Regions from separate parts of the Sutcliffiella cohnii genome, predicted to be linked through region 1. Evidence: predicted binding sites of a transcription regulator. Region 1 holds the regulator's gene; the other holds the start of a gene.
What was found. The regulator LexA, encoded in region 1, represses DNA repair genes until DNA is damaged. The targets are predictions, from matches to a motif close to CGAACATATGTTCG.
Positions count from the first base shown of each region.

Region 2: a site for LexA is predicted at 6,121-6,134, ahead of BC6307_RS04120 (YhjD family protein). Genes of this name have one in related genera too.

Region 1 covers NZ_CP018866.1:2,444,916-2,452,633, reverse strand. The annotation lists gene glnA (type I glutamate--ammonia ligase) at 1-869, shown strand, start outside; gene BC6307_RS12195 (hypothetical protein) at 1,000-1,620, shown strand; gene lexA (transcriptional repressor LexA) at 1,830-2,447, opposite strand; gene BC6307_RS12185 (YneB family resolvase-like protein) at 2,584-3,258, shown strand; gene BC6307_RS12180 (DUF896 domain-containing protein) at 3,376-3,606, shown strand; gene tkt (transketolase) at 3,677-5,680, shown strand; gene sirA (sporulation inhibitor of replication protein SirA) at 5,833-6,270, shown strand; gene BC6307_RS12165 (YneF family protein) at 6,417-6,635, shown strand; gene BC6307_RS12160 (ABC transporter transmembrane domain-containing protein) at 6,777-7,718, shown strand, end outside.
Region 2 covers NZ_CP018866.1:847,824-855,541, forward strand. The annotation lists gene BC6307_RS04085 (AzlC family ABC transporter permease) at 151-873, shown strand; gene BC6307_RS04090 (AzlD domain-containing protein) at 866-1,177, shown strand; gene BC6307_RS04095 (SCO family protein) at 1,203-1,784, opposite strand; gene BC6307_RS04100 (M48 family metallopeptidase) at 2,010-3,272, shown strand; gene BC6307_RS04105 (IDEAL domain-containing protein) at 3,893-4,132, opposite strand; gene BC6307_RS04110 (competence protein ComK) at 4,417-4,941, shown strand; gene BC6307_RS04115 (DUF421 domain-containing protein) at 5,095-5,733, shown strand; gene BC6307_RS04120 (YhjD family protein) at 5,708-6,100, opposite strand; gene BC6307_RS04125 (PD40 domain-containing protein) at 6,268-7,320, shown strand; gene BC6307_RS04130 (TVP38/TMEM64 family protein) at 7,477-7,718, shown strand, end outside.

The DNA.
Region 1 (7,718 bases):
ACTTTGACTTAGCTCCAACAGACTTAGGGGAAAACTGTAGACGTGATATCGTATTAGAACTAGAGGAAATGGGCTTTGAAATTGAAGCATCTCATCATGAAGTAGCACCAGGACAACATGAAATTGATTTTAAATATGCTGATGCTCTTACAGCTTGTGACGAAATTCAAACGTTTAAACTTGTTGTAAAAACAATTGCGCGTAAACACGGTTTACATGCAACGTTTATGCCAAAACCTCTATTTGGGGTGAATGGATCTGGAATGCACTGTAACGTATCTTTATTTAAAAATGGAGTAAATGCGTTCTTTGATGAAAAAGCGGAACAACAACTTAGTGAAACGGCAAAACAATTTATTGCTGGAATCATCAAGCATGCGCCGCATTTTACAGCTGTTACAAACCCAACGGTAAACTCATATAAACGTTTAGTGCCAGGTTACGAGGCTCCTTGTTATGTAGCGTGGTCAGCGCAAAATCGTAGTCCTTTAGTTCGTATTCCTGCATCTCGTGGCATAAGTACACGTGTGGAAGTGCGTAGTGTAGACCCAGCGGCTAATCCATATTTAGCAATGGCTGTTCTATTAAAGGCAGGACTAGATGGTATCAAAAATAGTTTAACTCCACCTGCGCCAGTAGATCGTAACATTTATGTAATGAACAAAGAAGAGCGTTTGGCAGAAGGTATTGTAGATTTACCGGCAACATTAGCGCAAGCTCTTGAATTATTAAAAGAAAATGATGTTATTCAATCAGCATTAGGTGATCATTTATTGGAGCACTTTATTGAAGCTAAAGAGATTGAATGGGATATGTTTAGAAGTCAAGTTCACCCATGGGAACGTGACCAATATTTAACTCAATATTAATTAGTTTAACCTCTTGATACCTATGGTGTTGAGGGGTTTCTATTTTGTGTATTGAAAAAGTAGGTAAGTTTCTTTACCAAGTTTGTCGAATGCAGTATAATCAATCATATAAATAAGGGGGACAACTATAATGAAAATTATCAAAACATTGTCAATTGCATTATTTTTAAGTTTACTTATTACGGCATGTTCTAACGATAATGCAGATGTGGCGAACACAGAAGATGAACAGCAAAAGCAAGATCAACAAGTAGCTGATGAAGAAGAACAACAATGGCAATCTAAGCCTGGTGATGTAATGGATACAGAAGGTGGTAAATTTACACTTGTTGCTCGCAACTATAAAGTAGGTAATGTTGAGGTTGGACCGTTATCCTTTCACATCCCACAAGTAGCAACATTAAGCGGGGAACTTTATGACGATTTTAAAGAATTTGTTGGTGAAGATTATATTGAATATGTGCAAATAGATATGGAAGTAGTGAATTCCTCTGAACAAGATGTTGTTATTCAAGCAGGTGATATAAAAATAACAACGAGTAATGGAGAAGAAGTCTCACCTAGTGAAAAATTGAGTGTTATAATCGATAGTGAATTTGAAAAGAGTGAAACGAAGCAAGGGTCGTTATTCTTCTTATTAGAGACTGGAAACGTCGAAGAATTAGAATGGGTAGAAGTAAAGATTCCTGCTCCAACTGATGGTAGCGGAAATGAAATTGGTGAAGAGAAGTCTTTTAAAGTAGAACTATAATGAAGTATGAAAATCAGTGGGGTGAATATCCTGCTGACTTTTTAGTTTGTATTAGCTACTACAAAATGATGTCGAATTAGCTAATAAAGCAATATCTATGTAAATAAAATATGAGTTTGTCAAAAAAAAGACAGTGATAAAAACTAATTGTTTTAGTCACTTAAGAGGGTTCAAAAAGTCGATTGCTATGACTTTTTGAACCCTTTTTTTTAATGTATATTTCGATAAACGCCAATAACTTTACCTAGAATGGATACATTTCGCACTATAATAGGCTCTAGAGAGGAGTTCTCTGGTTGTAATCGAATATAATCCTTTTCTTTAAAGAATCGTTTCACAGTTGCTTCGTCGTCTTCTGTCATCGCTACAACAATATCTCCATTATTAGCTGATTGTTGTTGACGAACAATAACTAAGTCTCCATCCAAAATTCCAGCTTCAATCATACTGTCTCCCATAACTTCCAACATAAATACATGCTCGTCAGGAGCAACATATCGATCAGGTAGTGGAAAATATTCATCGATATTTTCAATTGCTGTTATTGGTTGACCAGCAGTTACTTTACCGACAATCGGAACATTCACTGCATTTACTTTAGGAATTTGCTTGTCATCTAAACTAATCACTTCAATTGCTCTCGGTTTTGTTGGATCTCTTCTAATGTATCCTTTACTTTCGAGTCTAGCTAGGTGACCGTGAACAGTTGAACTGGATGCTAACCCAACAGCTTCTCCAATTTCACGTACAGAAGGTGGATAGCCTTTTGCTTGTACTTCTTGCTTAATGAAATTTAAAATATCTTCTTGTCTTTTAGATAGTTTCATTTCCCCGCACCTCTATATGTATTATTAAGAATATTATAGCATAATTACCTATAGTATACAAACATAAGTTCGAAAAATAGCAGAATATATGTTTGCATGATAGAATAATAATAAATTTATTTGAAATGGTGATAAGATGAAAGGCGTTATTTACTGTAGAGTAAGCACAAATAAGGAAACACAAGAAACTTCTCTTGCTAGACAGAAAGAGGAGTTAAAGTTATTAGCTCAAAACAACAATATAGAAGTAATATCTGTCATTGAGGAACAAGCTAGTGGTTATAGCTTAGAGAGAGAGGGAATATATAATCTAATGGATTTGTTAGCTACCGACCCATTTGATGTACTGTTAGTACAAGATGAAACGAGAATTGGGAGGGGAAATGCCAAAATAGCTTTTTTCCATTTACTAAAAAAACATAATGTACTTATTTATTCTATAATCGACAACGGTAAATTAACTTTATCAGAATCAGATTCAATGGTTTTGCAAATTGTTTCTATTGTAGAAGAATACCAAAGAAAACTACATAATTTAAAAATAAAAAGAGGAATGAAAAAAGCAGTAGAAGAAGGATATAATCCGCTGAAAAACTTAAAAAATAATCATTTAAGTCCAGGGAGAGAAAGAAAAGAAGTTCCTGTAGAAGAAATAGTGCGATTACGTCATAACAAATTAACTTTCCATGAAATCGCCGCTACTCTTAGAGGGCTTGGATTCGATATATCTAAAGCAACGGTTAATAGAAGATATAAAGAGTACATGTTGCAGAAAGAAGATAGTACTCTTGCTAACAAAAGTGAGCTCTAGTAAGATGGAAAAGTAGCAAATTAAGAACTGTTAACTGGGGTTAGAGACATTTAATAAACCCAAAACAAAAAGGAAAATTATTTAAACTATTACGTAAAAGATAAAAGGAGTTTTAATATGCTTTCACAAGATAAAATGAAAAGAATTAATCTACTTGCAAAAAAAGCAAAATCAGAAGGTTTAACAGAAGAAGAGGCTAAAGAACAAAAAGAATTAAGAGCGGAATATGTAAAAACGTTTCGATCTTCTATGGTAGATACATTGAAATCAGTAACAATCGTCGATCCAAACGGAAATGATGTAACCCCTCAAAAATTAAAGGATGAGCAAAATAAAAAATTTCATTAAACATCCGAGTGTATTTTGTACATACTATAAATAGCATGACTAAAGAAAAGAAGAAAGAAGGTATATACGAATGACTTTAAATGTAGATCAATTATCAATTGCAACGATCCGTACATTATCTATTGATGCAATTGAAAAAGCAAAGTCTGGTCACCCAGGAATGCCGATGGGAGCAGCGCCAATGGCTTATACGCTTTGGACTAGTTTTATGAACCATAATCCAAAAAATCCTACATGGTTTAATCGTGATCGTTTTGTTCTATCTGCTGGTCATGGTTCCATGCTATTGTATAGTTTATTACATTTATCAGGATATGACGTAACAATGGACGATTTAAAGCAATTTCGTCAGTGGGGTAGTAAGACTCCTGGTCATCCAGAATTTGGTCATACACCAGGAGTAGATGCGACTACTGGACCGCTCGGACAAGGAATTGCAATGGCAGTTGGTATGGCGATGGCCGAACGCCATTTAGCTCATACATATAATAAAGAAAACTTTGAGCTAATTAATCATTTTACATATAGTATATGTGGTGATGGTGATTTAATGGAAGGTGTATCCGGAGAAGCTGCTTCTTTAGCTGCACATTTAAAACTCGGTAGATTAGTTGTCCTATATGATTCGAATGATATTTCGTTAGATGGAGATTTGAATCGCTCCTTCTCAGAAAGTATAAAGGATCGTTTCAACGCATATGGATGGCAATATGTTCGTGTAGAAGATGGTAATGACCTAAACGAAATCTCTAATGCATTGAAGGAAGCCCAATCAGATCTTAACCGTCCTACATTAATAGAGGTGAAAACGACAATTGGTTACGGGTCTCCAAATATGTCCGGTACTTCTGATGTACACGGAAAGCCACTAGGTGAGGATGAAAGGAAGTTAACAAAAGAAGCTTATAAATGGACGTTTGAAAATGATTTCCACGTGCCTGAAGAAGTATATGAGCACTTCCGAGCTACTGTTGAAGAGAAAGGTAACCAACTTGAAAATGAATGGAATAACCTCTTTGCTCAATACAAGGAGAAATATCCGGAAATCGGTAAACAACTTCAAGGTGCGATAGAGGGTAAACTTCCGGAAGGATGGGACCAAGATATACCTGTATATGAAGAAGGGAAAAGTCTTGCTTCTCGAGCATCTTCGGGTGAAGTAATGAATGCGATAGCAAAGAATATGCCACAATTACTCGGAGGGTCAGCTGATTTAGCAGGATCTAACAATACGATGATTAAAGGCGAAAAAGATTATACACCAGAAGATTATAGCGGTAGAAACATTTGGTTTGGGGTTCGTGAGTTCGGAATGGGCGCTGCTATGAACGGAATTGCGCTTCATGGTGGATTAAGAATATTTGGTGGAACGTTCTTCGTTTTCTCCGATTATTTGCGTCCTGCCATTCGATTAGCAGCCCTTCAACAATTGCCTGTTACGTATGTGTTTACTCATGATAGTATAGCTGTTGGTGAAGATGGTCCAACGCATGAGCCAATTGAGCAACTACCTTCTTTACGCTGTATGCCTAATTTATCTGTCATTAGACCAGCTGACGGAAATGAAACCGCTGCTGCATGGAGAGTTGCGATGGAATCAACACAAACACCTACTGCATTAGTATTAACTCGCCAAAACTTACCGACTATAAAAGATACGGACAAAAATGCATATGAAGGTGTTTCAAAAGGTGCTTACGTGATTTCTCCTGCGCAGAAGGAAACTGCCGATGCGTTACTTCTTGCTACTGGTTCAGAAGTCGGTTTAGCAGTTCAAGCTCAAGAAGCATTACGCCAAGAAGGAATTGAAGTTTCAGTTATTAGTATGCCATCTTGGGATCGATTTGAAAAACAATCAAAAGAGTATAAGGAATCAGTAATACCTAAAAGTGTGAAAAAAAGGTTAGGAATTGAAATGGCAAATCCACTAGGTTGGGAGCGCTATGTAGGTGATGAAGGAGATATTGTAGCCATTCATACGTTTGGCGCATCAGCACCAGGAGAAAAAATAATGGAGGAATACGGCTTTACTGTTCCGAATGTAGTAACAAAAGTAAAACAATTATTGTCTTAACTTTGAAGGTAGCACACAAAAGTGCTACCTTTTTTGTAACTTTTATATTGTTTCGACAAAAATAGTTCTTTCATGCTCCACTAATAGACAAACATTTTTTCTACTATTTTCTATACTTATAATAGAGTGAAATAGAAATAGGAGTGGGCCAAATGAGACAATATACCATTTATTTAATGAAAGAAGAGATTGTGGAATATTACGTTGGACAAGAGTATAAGCTATTTCAACTTTTTCAAGAATATGAGCAAAGCAAAAACTTGCAACCAATAATAAAAAAACAAATCGAATATATAACTTTACCAATCCAAGAATACTCATTATCCCAATTATTGAAACAAACGTTAAGTAAGCGGAAAGACTATGCTTTTAAAGGACATGAGCATACAATATGGATCCCTAAAGTTAAATCAAGCGCAAAATTATCTTTATACGAAAATTATATTGAATTATCCGCAACGGGCTCCTTTGAAGCAGAATCCATTTTATTTGAAGTGATTCGTAAAGATGCCCCATACTATTTAGCGATTGATATAAAGGCGGAGCGTTACGGTTGGCTTCAACCAATTAAACAAAGAAATTTTGTATAAAAGATTATACTATCAATCGCATTATATTACTAATAGAACATAGGAAAAAAATAAATAAATTTAGAAAATGAAAGGGAGATGTTGTATAATATAAATTTGTTTAGTAAACTACATTGGTAGACATGTTTTAAGGAGGAAATAGCAAGATGAACACTTGGATTTGGATACTATTAATTGTTCTTGCACTTATTGCAGGTGTTGCTCTTGGATTTTTCATCGCACGTAAGTATATGATGACTTACTTAAAGAAAAACCCACCAATCAACGAGCAAATGTTAAAAGTAATGATGATGCAAATGGGTATGAAGCCTTCACAGAAGAAAATTACTCAAATGATGAAAGCAATGAACAACCAAATGAAATAATAGAGGACAAGCATCCGTTATGGGTGCTTTTTCTTTTTTTGTAAAAATGATCTCGAATCTTCTAAGAAAAATATTTGTTTCTAAAAATTAGAAAATTTGCTAAAATATTATGAGTGAAAAAGAACATCTGGGGGAGAAATGATGAGCGTTTTTAAAGATTTATGGTGGTTCTTTAAATCAGAGAAAAAAGCGTATGCTTTTGGAGTAATTCTTTTAGCATTTGTAGCTTTATTAGAACTTGTACCGCCGATGATAGTAGGGAAAACAGTTGATTTTATTGCTGACGGGCAAGTTACAACAACTTTACTCGTTCAATTAATGCTAATCTTATTAATTTCTGCATTAGTAGTTTACGGACTACGATATTTATGGAGAATAATGATTTTTGGTGCATCCGTCCGATTAGCGCGGTTATTACGGAACAATTTATATAAACATTTTACAAAAATGTCTCCCAACTTTTATCAACGGAAAAGAGTTGGAGATTTAATGGCGCATTCAACAAATGACATTCAAGCCATTCAACAAACTGCCGGGGCAGGAGTACTAACATTAGTCGATTCTGTTATGACTGGTGGGTTTGTTATTATTGCAATGGCAACAACCATTAGTTGGAAACTCACTTTAATCTGTTTAATACCATTACCATTCATGGCGATATCTACTAATTATTATGGAACACTTTTACATAAAACTTTTCATAAAGCACAGGCTGCATTTTCTAGTTTGAATGATAAAGTTCAAGAAAGTGTAAATGGAATAAAAGTAATTAAAACGTTTGGACAAGAGAAGGAAGATATTGAAGAATTTGAAAAACAGTCTAATGATGTTGTGAAGAAAAATATTACAGTCGCGAAAATTGATTCTTTGTTCGATCCAACAATCGGACTAATCGTTGGAATTTCTTTCTTTTTAGCTGTTTCCTTTGGATCTTATTTTGTAGTAAATGAAGAAATGACAATAGGACAGCTAGTAGCATTTACGACCTATTTAGGACTATTAGTATGGCCAATGTTAGCTTTCGGCTGGCTATTCAATATTGTAGAGCGTGGAAGAGCTTCCTATGATCGAGTAACGGCATTA
Region 2 (7,718 bases), 1.6 Mb from region 1:
TAATATTTTGATAGTATGTGTGTTAAAAAAGAGTGACAACTGATTAGCTTTAGTGCTTTTTAATAGCATTGCGTTAAAGTTTCCTATTTACTTTCAGTTGAATGATTAGTATATTAATAAACAATTAAACTATTAGAGGAGGGAAAAAACATGGCAACTTCATCGGTGCTTGTTAGCAATCCAACACCTTTTCGGAGAGGGTTACAAGCAGGTGTAACGATTGCAATTGGCTATATGCCTGTTGCTCTTACATTTGGATTGCTTGCAAAATCGGTCGATTTAAACTTAATGGAAACGTTGATGATGAGTATTTTTGTTTTTGCAGGGGCTGCTCAATACATGGCCCTCAATATGATTGCTCTTGGAACGGGAGTATTTGAAATTGTCATGACTACTTTTATCGTAAATATTCGTCACTTTTTAATGAGTACAACGTTAAATGAAAAAGTAGAAAACGATAAAAAGTGGAAAAAAGCCCTTTATTCTTTTGGGATAACGGACGAAACCTTTTCAGTTGCAGCTACAAATGAAGGTAGACTACATACTAGTTACATGTTAGGTCTCATAATTATTTCATATTCAAGCTGGGTTGTTTTTTCTGGAATTGGACATATCGTCGGTGGAAGCTTACCTACTACTTTACAAGATAGTATGTCAATTGCGCTGTATGCTATGTTTGTCGGGTTACTCGTACCATCAATGAAAAAAAGTCGTAAAGTTATTTATCTAGCGGCTACTGCTGCCCTTTTTAATGCTTTATTTGTCCATGTTCTTCAAATGGCACAAGGTTGGGCAATTATTGTAGCAACTTTAATTAGCGCTGTCGGTATTGAATGGGTGGAACAAAAAAGGAGGGAAATAAGTCGTGAATAGTATGATTGTTATGATGATTATAGGAATGGCGGTTGTTACGTATCTCCCACGATTATTGCCCTTTATTATGTTCCAAGGAAAAGAGCTACCACCTTTTTTACAAGGTGTGCTAAAAAACGTTCCTTTTGCCATTTTAGGCGCCCTTATTATTCCTGGAGTTTTTACTATCAATCCAGATATTTGGTACGGAATTGTCGGAGTTTTTGCTGCGTTTATTGTTGCATATTTTGGAGCTAATATTATAATTGTTGTGCTCTCTTCTATTGCTATCGTTAGCTTATATGCATTACTAGTAGCAGGGTAAGAACTGCTACTAGCTCCAAATTTTTTTATAGTAATTTTTTAATGCTTTGTAATACTTTTTCTGGTTTGAATCCTTTATTTCCCATTCCGAACATTTCAACTACTTGATTTTGTTGATTTAGCAAATAAGTTGTAGAGGTATGAGTAAACATTCCGTTTCCTGGATCTTGATAATAAAACTCTAACTCGTTCGTTAAGCTACGAATATCTTCTTCATTCCCACGTAATACTTTCCATCCGTCATTTGTATCAATATTAAATGTCTCAACATATGAAGCAAGCACCTCTTTTGTATCTCGCTTTGAATCAATTGTTATCGTTAAAAATTCAACATCATCAGCAGTGATCCCAAGGGCACGTAAATCTTCTTTCAAATTATTCATATGGATGGTAGTTGCAGGACAAATATCAGGGCATTTTGTATATATGAACTCTAGTATTCTTACTTTACCAGTTTCATTTAAAGAAACGATTTCTCCATCATGTGTTTCTAGCATAATATTTTCGGGTAATTCCATCGCATGGACTCGATAAACAGAAAAGTAATAAATTCCACTACTAATACTTAAAATAAGAATAAGAGCACAAACCCAATACCATTTTTTCATATGCATAACACCTCTTTTTAACATTTTGTAAGCTATCGGTGTAACCGACCGCAATCTCTCCTTTCCTGCAATAGAATCAAGGATGTTAAGTGTAGTTAACGGACGGTAACAAAGTTTCACCTTTATCATAAGCGATGAAAAAAAGGAGTTATATAGGTTTATGTAGAAAAGAATGAACATTGTTTGAATGCCACGGTTACTACTATGACAATAGGAGAAATGCTAATGAAGAAGTTGATGAAGTGGGGAATCATTCCGTTCATTGTGTATGCGATAATGCTATACGTTTATTTATGGTACATAGCAGATAGTTCTCTACCGCAAGAGTTAATCGGTACGAGGGCAGATCCACATACATTTATGACTGAAAAGGAGATAATGTTAGCTAACGAATATTCGAAAATACGTAACTTCTTTTATTTTTTATCGTATCCTTACGAATGGTTTGTCTATGGAGCCATTTTATTTTTAGGCTTCAGTAAAACGTTTCAACAATGGGCTGAAAAAATTACAAGATTTCGCATATTGCAAGCAGGTATATTTATTTTTTGGTTCTCATTTTGGACAACACTAGCTATCTTGCCATTAAAGCTTTTCCGTTATTATTTTGCTAGGCAATACCAAATATCGATTCAACCTTTACCAGATTGGATTCAAGATCAGCTAATTAGTTTTTGGGAAGGTTTAGTATTACTATGGATTGTCATTATCGTTGTTTATTTTTTAATGAGCCGATTTCAAAAATATTGGTGGATTATTACGTGGATTTTATTTATTCCGTTCGTCTTTTTCTTCATGTACATTCAACCTGTGTTGATTGACCCTTTATATAACGATTTTTATCCAATGAAAGATAAACAGCTTGAGGAGAAAATTTTAGCCCTTGCAAGTGAAGTGGATGTTAGTGCTGATCGAGTTTGGGAAGTAAACATGTCCGAAAAAACGAACTCCATCAATGCTTATGTAACTGGTGTAGGTGGTAATTCTAGAATTGTGTTGTGGGATACCCTGTTACAACGGCTGCATGAAGAGGAAATATTATTTATTATGGCACATGAACTGGGTCATTACGTATTGCACCACGTTACACTGGGAGTTACGGGGTACATTGTTTTTTCTCTTGGTGTATTTTATCTCGTATACCGGCTGACAAAGCTTATGCTTAAAAAGTGGGGAAGACAGATGCGTATACAGAGAATGGAAGAATTCGCATCTTTGCCGATATTGTTGTTATTAATTTCTGTTATTTTATTCGCAGCTAGCCCTGTTACGAATTATGTTTCAAGGCATATGGAACATACAGCTGATGTTTATGCGATTGAACTAACTGGTAATCAAGATGCTGCAATTGGTGCTTTTCAAGAAATAACGAAAGCTGGTCTGAGCGAGGTTAACCCACCAACGTTAATAAAAATCTTTCGATACACACATCCACCAATGGTAGATCGTATCCATTTTATTCAGAACTATACGGAAGAAACAAACTAACAATCTGTTGGCTCTCTAGTCGAACATTATAGAATGAACTAACTTATATGTATGCTATTTTCAGGGGGGACACCCATGCAAGTGAAATTTTGTACAAGTAGGTTCATTCTTGAACAGTATAATGGTTTTCACTTTCTAGATTGGCTTTAAGTTAGTCCGTTTCACTTCGCTGCAGACACTTGCTTGGTCGACCGTACCGCGACGTCCTGTCGAAAGGTCGACACTAGCACGTCCTGTGCGTCGCCGCGGGGAGATGTCTAGCTCCAGCGCATTGGCCCTATCAAACTTCCCAGTCCGTCCGTACGATAAGTCAACATCAACTCAACTAACGTTTCGTTGTGTTTCCTTTATCTCCTACCGGACTGCTCCAGTTTGTACGGGCCAGATTGATGCGCTTCCGCTTTTCGTGGATTCGAGCCTCCTCGGCTGCGCCTGTGGGGTCTCGACCTTCCCTCTACATCCCGCAGGACAAGGAAGGCTTCGGCAGCATTACATCGCACGAAGAAAATGCGATAGCATTTTCGAGGAGTCAAGTGTCTTCCGCTCCGTTCCACTCACGGTTCACCCTCCACATCAGATTTAATCAAATGAAAAAGAAGCCAAATTAGGCTTCTTTTTTACTATTTTTCCCACTGGTGAACAAACGCCTGATATTCAGCACTTAAAGATTGAAATAATACTTTGTTATTCGCATCGATAGCAGCGTCAATTTTTTCTAAAAACCGTTGCTTCTGAAATAAGAAAATTGCCTCGTCAATTACCATCTGAACATACATATTTACCATAAAACTTTCCCGTGACACTCGTTTCTCTTGGGCTTTCGACTTCATTAACTCCGTATAAGACTTTTCATTTTTCATGAGTCTTTCACCTCGAGGCCTTTTTTATATTATATGGAGTTCGCTAAATAAAATCAATAATATTTTAAATTTTTAGAAAATATTTAACCGAGTGCAAATGTCAGCAAGAATCCTTACCCGTTTTGGATGCATCCACAATCAATTGTTTTGTCGAACTATAATTATAATTTGTAATTTTATAAAATAATGTGCAAAAAGATGTAGTAATATGGTATTATTTTCTTGATTTGTATTAAATTTTACTTTATTGGTATTGTTTAAAAAATAGTGAAAGGAAGATTAGTGTGAAGAAAGAATATTTAATTAATCAAAACACTATCGCTATCGTACCGGAAAAAGTAAATAAAGTATGGATTTCGAGAGTGATAGAAACAGACGGAGAGTATTTAGTGGAGCAGCACCCGAAGTATATTATCAATCAAAACTGTTGGTATTCAGGTACAAGCTTACAAGGCAGTCAAGAATCGACGAAAGTTATAACTGGAATTACTCACAAGCAACCTATTGTTATTAACTTAGCGGAGGAACTGTTCTTTTTCCCAACGATGTCACCACGAAAGATGGAGTGCATGTGGATTTGTCCTGACCATATTATTGATTCAAAAGCTAATGAATACGGCGATACTATTGCCTATTTATCTAATAATAAAACACTACAAATACCAATGTCATTAAAATCATTTAAAACTCAAATTTTAAGAACTTCTCATTTACGATTTAAATTAAGACAAAAGCAACAATTGATTAATGTTGCAGAGAGGCCATTCTTCTTCTATACAAGTTCAGCACAACGTATAAAGAAAAAATAATGAATTAATGGAAGTTTTTACGGTTCCAACGAATGAAGTCCTTCACCTTGAAAAAACCTATAAGGAAAGGAGGTCTCATACGTTGGAACTTTTTACTGATTTAATTTTCGGATTTTTACAATTTTGCCGCTTATGCTGCTTGTAGGCATATATATGGGGAAAAGATCTATAGGTGAGCTACCAATTTTTGATTTTCTCGTAGTGTTAACTCTAGGTTCGGTCGTTGGTGCAGATATCGCAGATCCGAATATCAATCATGTACATACTATTGGAGCCATTATTTCTATAGCTATTTTACAAAAGATAATTGTTCGTTGGAAAATTAGAAATCGTACAATTGGAAGACTGTTAACATTTGAACCGACACTTGTCGTTCATAATGGGAAATTTTTAGTAGAAAACATGAAGAAGATCAATTATTCAATTGATAATGTACTGCAAATGTTACGCCAAAAAGATGTATTTCATGTTGCGGATGTTCAATTAGCGTTTATTGAATCTAATGGTGAGTTATCGGTAAAGCTCATCTCACCAAAAGAGCATGTTCGTACGGAACACGTATTAACGAACGTTCCGGAGTCTGGAATTGAAATCCCTGTTATTTTGGAAGGAAATTTGTATGTAGATGCCCTTGAATACCAAGGGCTGAATGAAGCGTGGTTACGCCAAAAACTATTACAAGAAAAAATAGCTAACGTTCATGATGTATTTTACGCTAGTATAAATAGTCAAAATGAATTGCATATATCATTAAAAACGGAACAGTCTAATTCGGTTCCAATTTATCATTAGCATGCTGATTTTTATCTTTTTGCAGAAAAAAATAGGTTAATAACTCATTTACTTTATTACGAATGCGTGGGTTAAAATAATTATGGTGTTCCTCGTACCCATCAAATAAAAAGGCGTAAAGCGTAAAAGAGTCGTCTTGTTTTAATTTTTGTAAACGTAAGTTTTCCTTTTTCATCGTCTGTTTAACGTCGCGTAATTGGATTTGTACTTTCTTCATGACGTCTTCTAAAAATAGCGTATAAGGTTCTTTTAATTTTAATGGACTAGATTCAATATGTTTTAAATCTTTTTCTAACACGATTAAAATTAATGGAAGATAAATAGCTTGTTCAAACAAACTAATTTGTTTTGATGAAAGTCTCGTCATATAAAACCCTCCTTAGAGAAAGAACGTGTGTTCGATATTATTTTATACGATAAACAACCCTTTATGCAATTTATTTTTGCTTTTATAATATTAATTAACTTTGTATGCTTAAATAAAGGGTATTGGAAAAGTAAAACTCTATTAACGGGTCTAAAGGAGTACAACGTATGAGCAAAGAAAAACGAGGATTTCAAGGTGGAGAGAAATTAGTAATGGATCCACAGTGGAATAAAAGAAACAGAAAGTTTGCCTACGTGCAAACAACGATATCGGAAGAAAAGAATGATTATGTTTCTAACATATTTATTGGAGACTTAATTCATGGGATAATGCCTTTTACGGATGGAGAGAATCAAACAGTATCACCACGTTGGTCGCCAGATGAGGACAAGCTTGTTTTCGTATCAGACCGAACAAAATTGCCCCAAATATATGTAAAAGATGTTAATAGGGGAGAAGCGAAACAATTAACGCATTGTGAAAGTGGAGTAAGAAATCCAGTTTGGTCTCCTTGTGGAGAGATGCTAGTTTTCTCTACTATTGGTACTAATCCTAAAGTGGCAGAAGAGCTTGTTTTACTAAATGTCAAAACAAATGAATTAACACCTATAGTAAGAGAATGCCGAAACTATCACAGTGTTGTTTGGTCACCTGATGGAAGTTTTATTGCTTTTTCTGCCTGTGCATTTTCACAACCAACAACTGTTGTAGACGTATTCATACTGGAATTAGAAACGAAAGAAATACGGAAACTTACGAATAGTAATGGATTCTTTACTTCGACTACTTGGTCTCCAGACGGAGAAAAATTAGGGTTTGTCGGGTACGAGAAGGATAATAAAGGTGTGCCAATATCTAGAGTATGGATATATCATTTTCGGTATACAGAATTAGCTTGCTTAACGAGTGAGTTTGATATTTCAGTCGGTAACGAAATAGAGGGAGATTTTCACTGGGCTACTGTAAACCCTGGTTTACTGTGGACAGAAGATAGTGAAGGCTTTTACTTTTTAGTAACGGATCAAGGCAGTAATGGCATTTATTATGGTTCATTGGACGGAGCGATGTATCCAATTGTTTTAGAGCAGGAGCATATTTATGGAATGACAATGATTACAGACATACATGAAGCTATCGCATGTATAAGCAAACAAACAGAACGAGTAGAACTGTATCATCTTGACTTTAAAACACAGGAAAGAACAAAATTACAGACATAAACAAATTACTCTATAAAAATACGAGCTAATGTAGATACCCAAAATGTAAGAAGGCTAATTCTATATATCGAATTAGTCTTTTCCGTTTTATTCTGTCTATAAAAAGGTGTAAAATAAATAAATAATGAGATTATTATAAAAAGTAGGAGTTACATAATGGAAATAATAGAGACATTAAAAGAATTGCTCACCTTAGAAAATATATTAGATGTATTGCATGAATATAAATCGTTTGGACCGCTTCCAGGCTTTTTTCTAGTAGTGTTAGAAGCCTTTTTACCCTTTTTACCGTTAATTGTAATTGTAATGGCCAATGCTGCTGCATTTGGACTGTGGTACGGATTTCTTATTTCTTGGACAGGTACAGTTGTAGGGGCAAGTATCGTCTTCTTAATTGT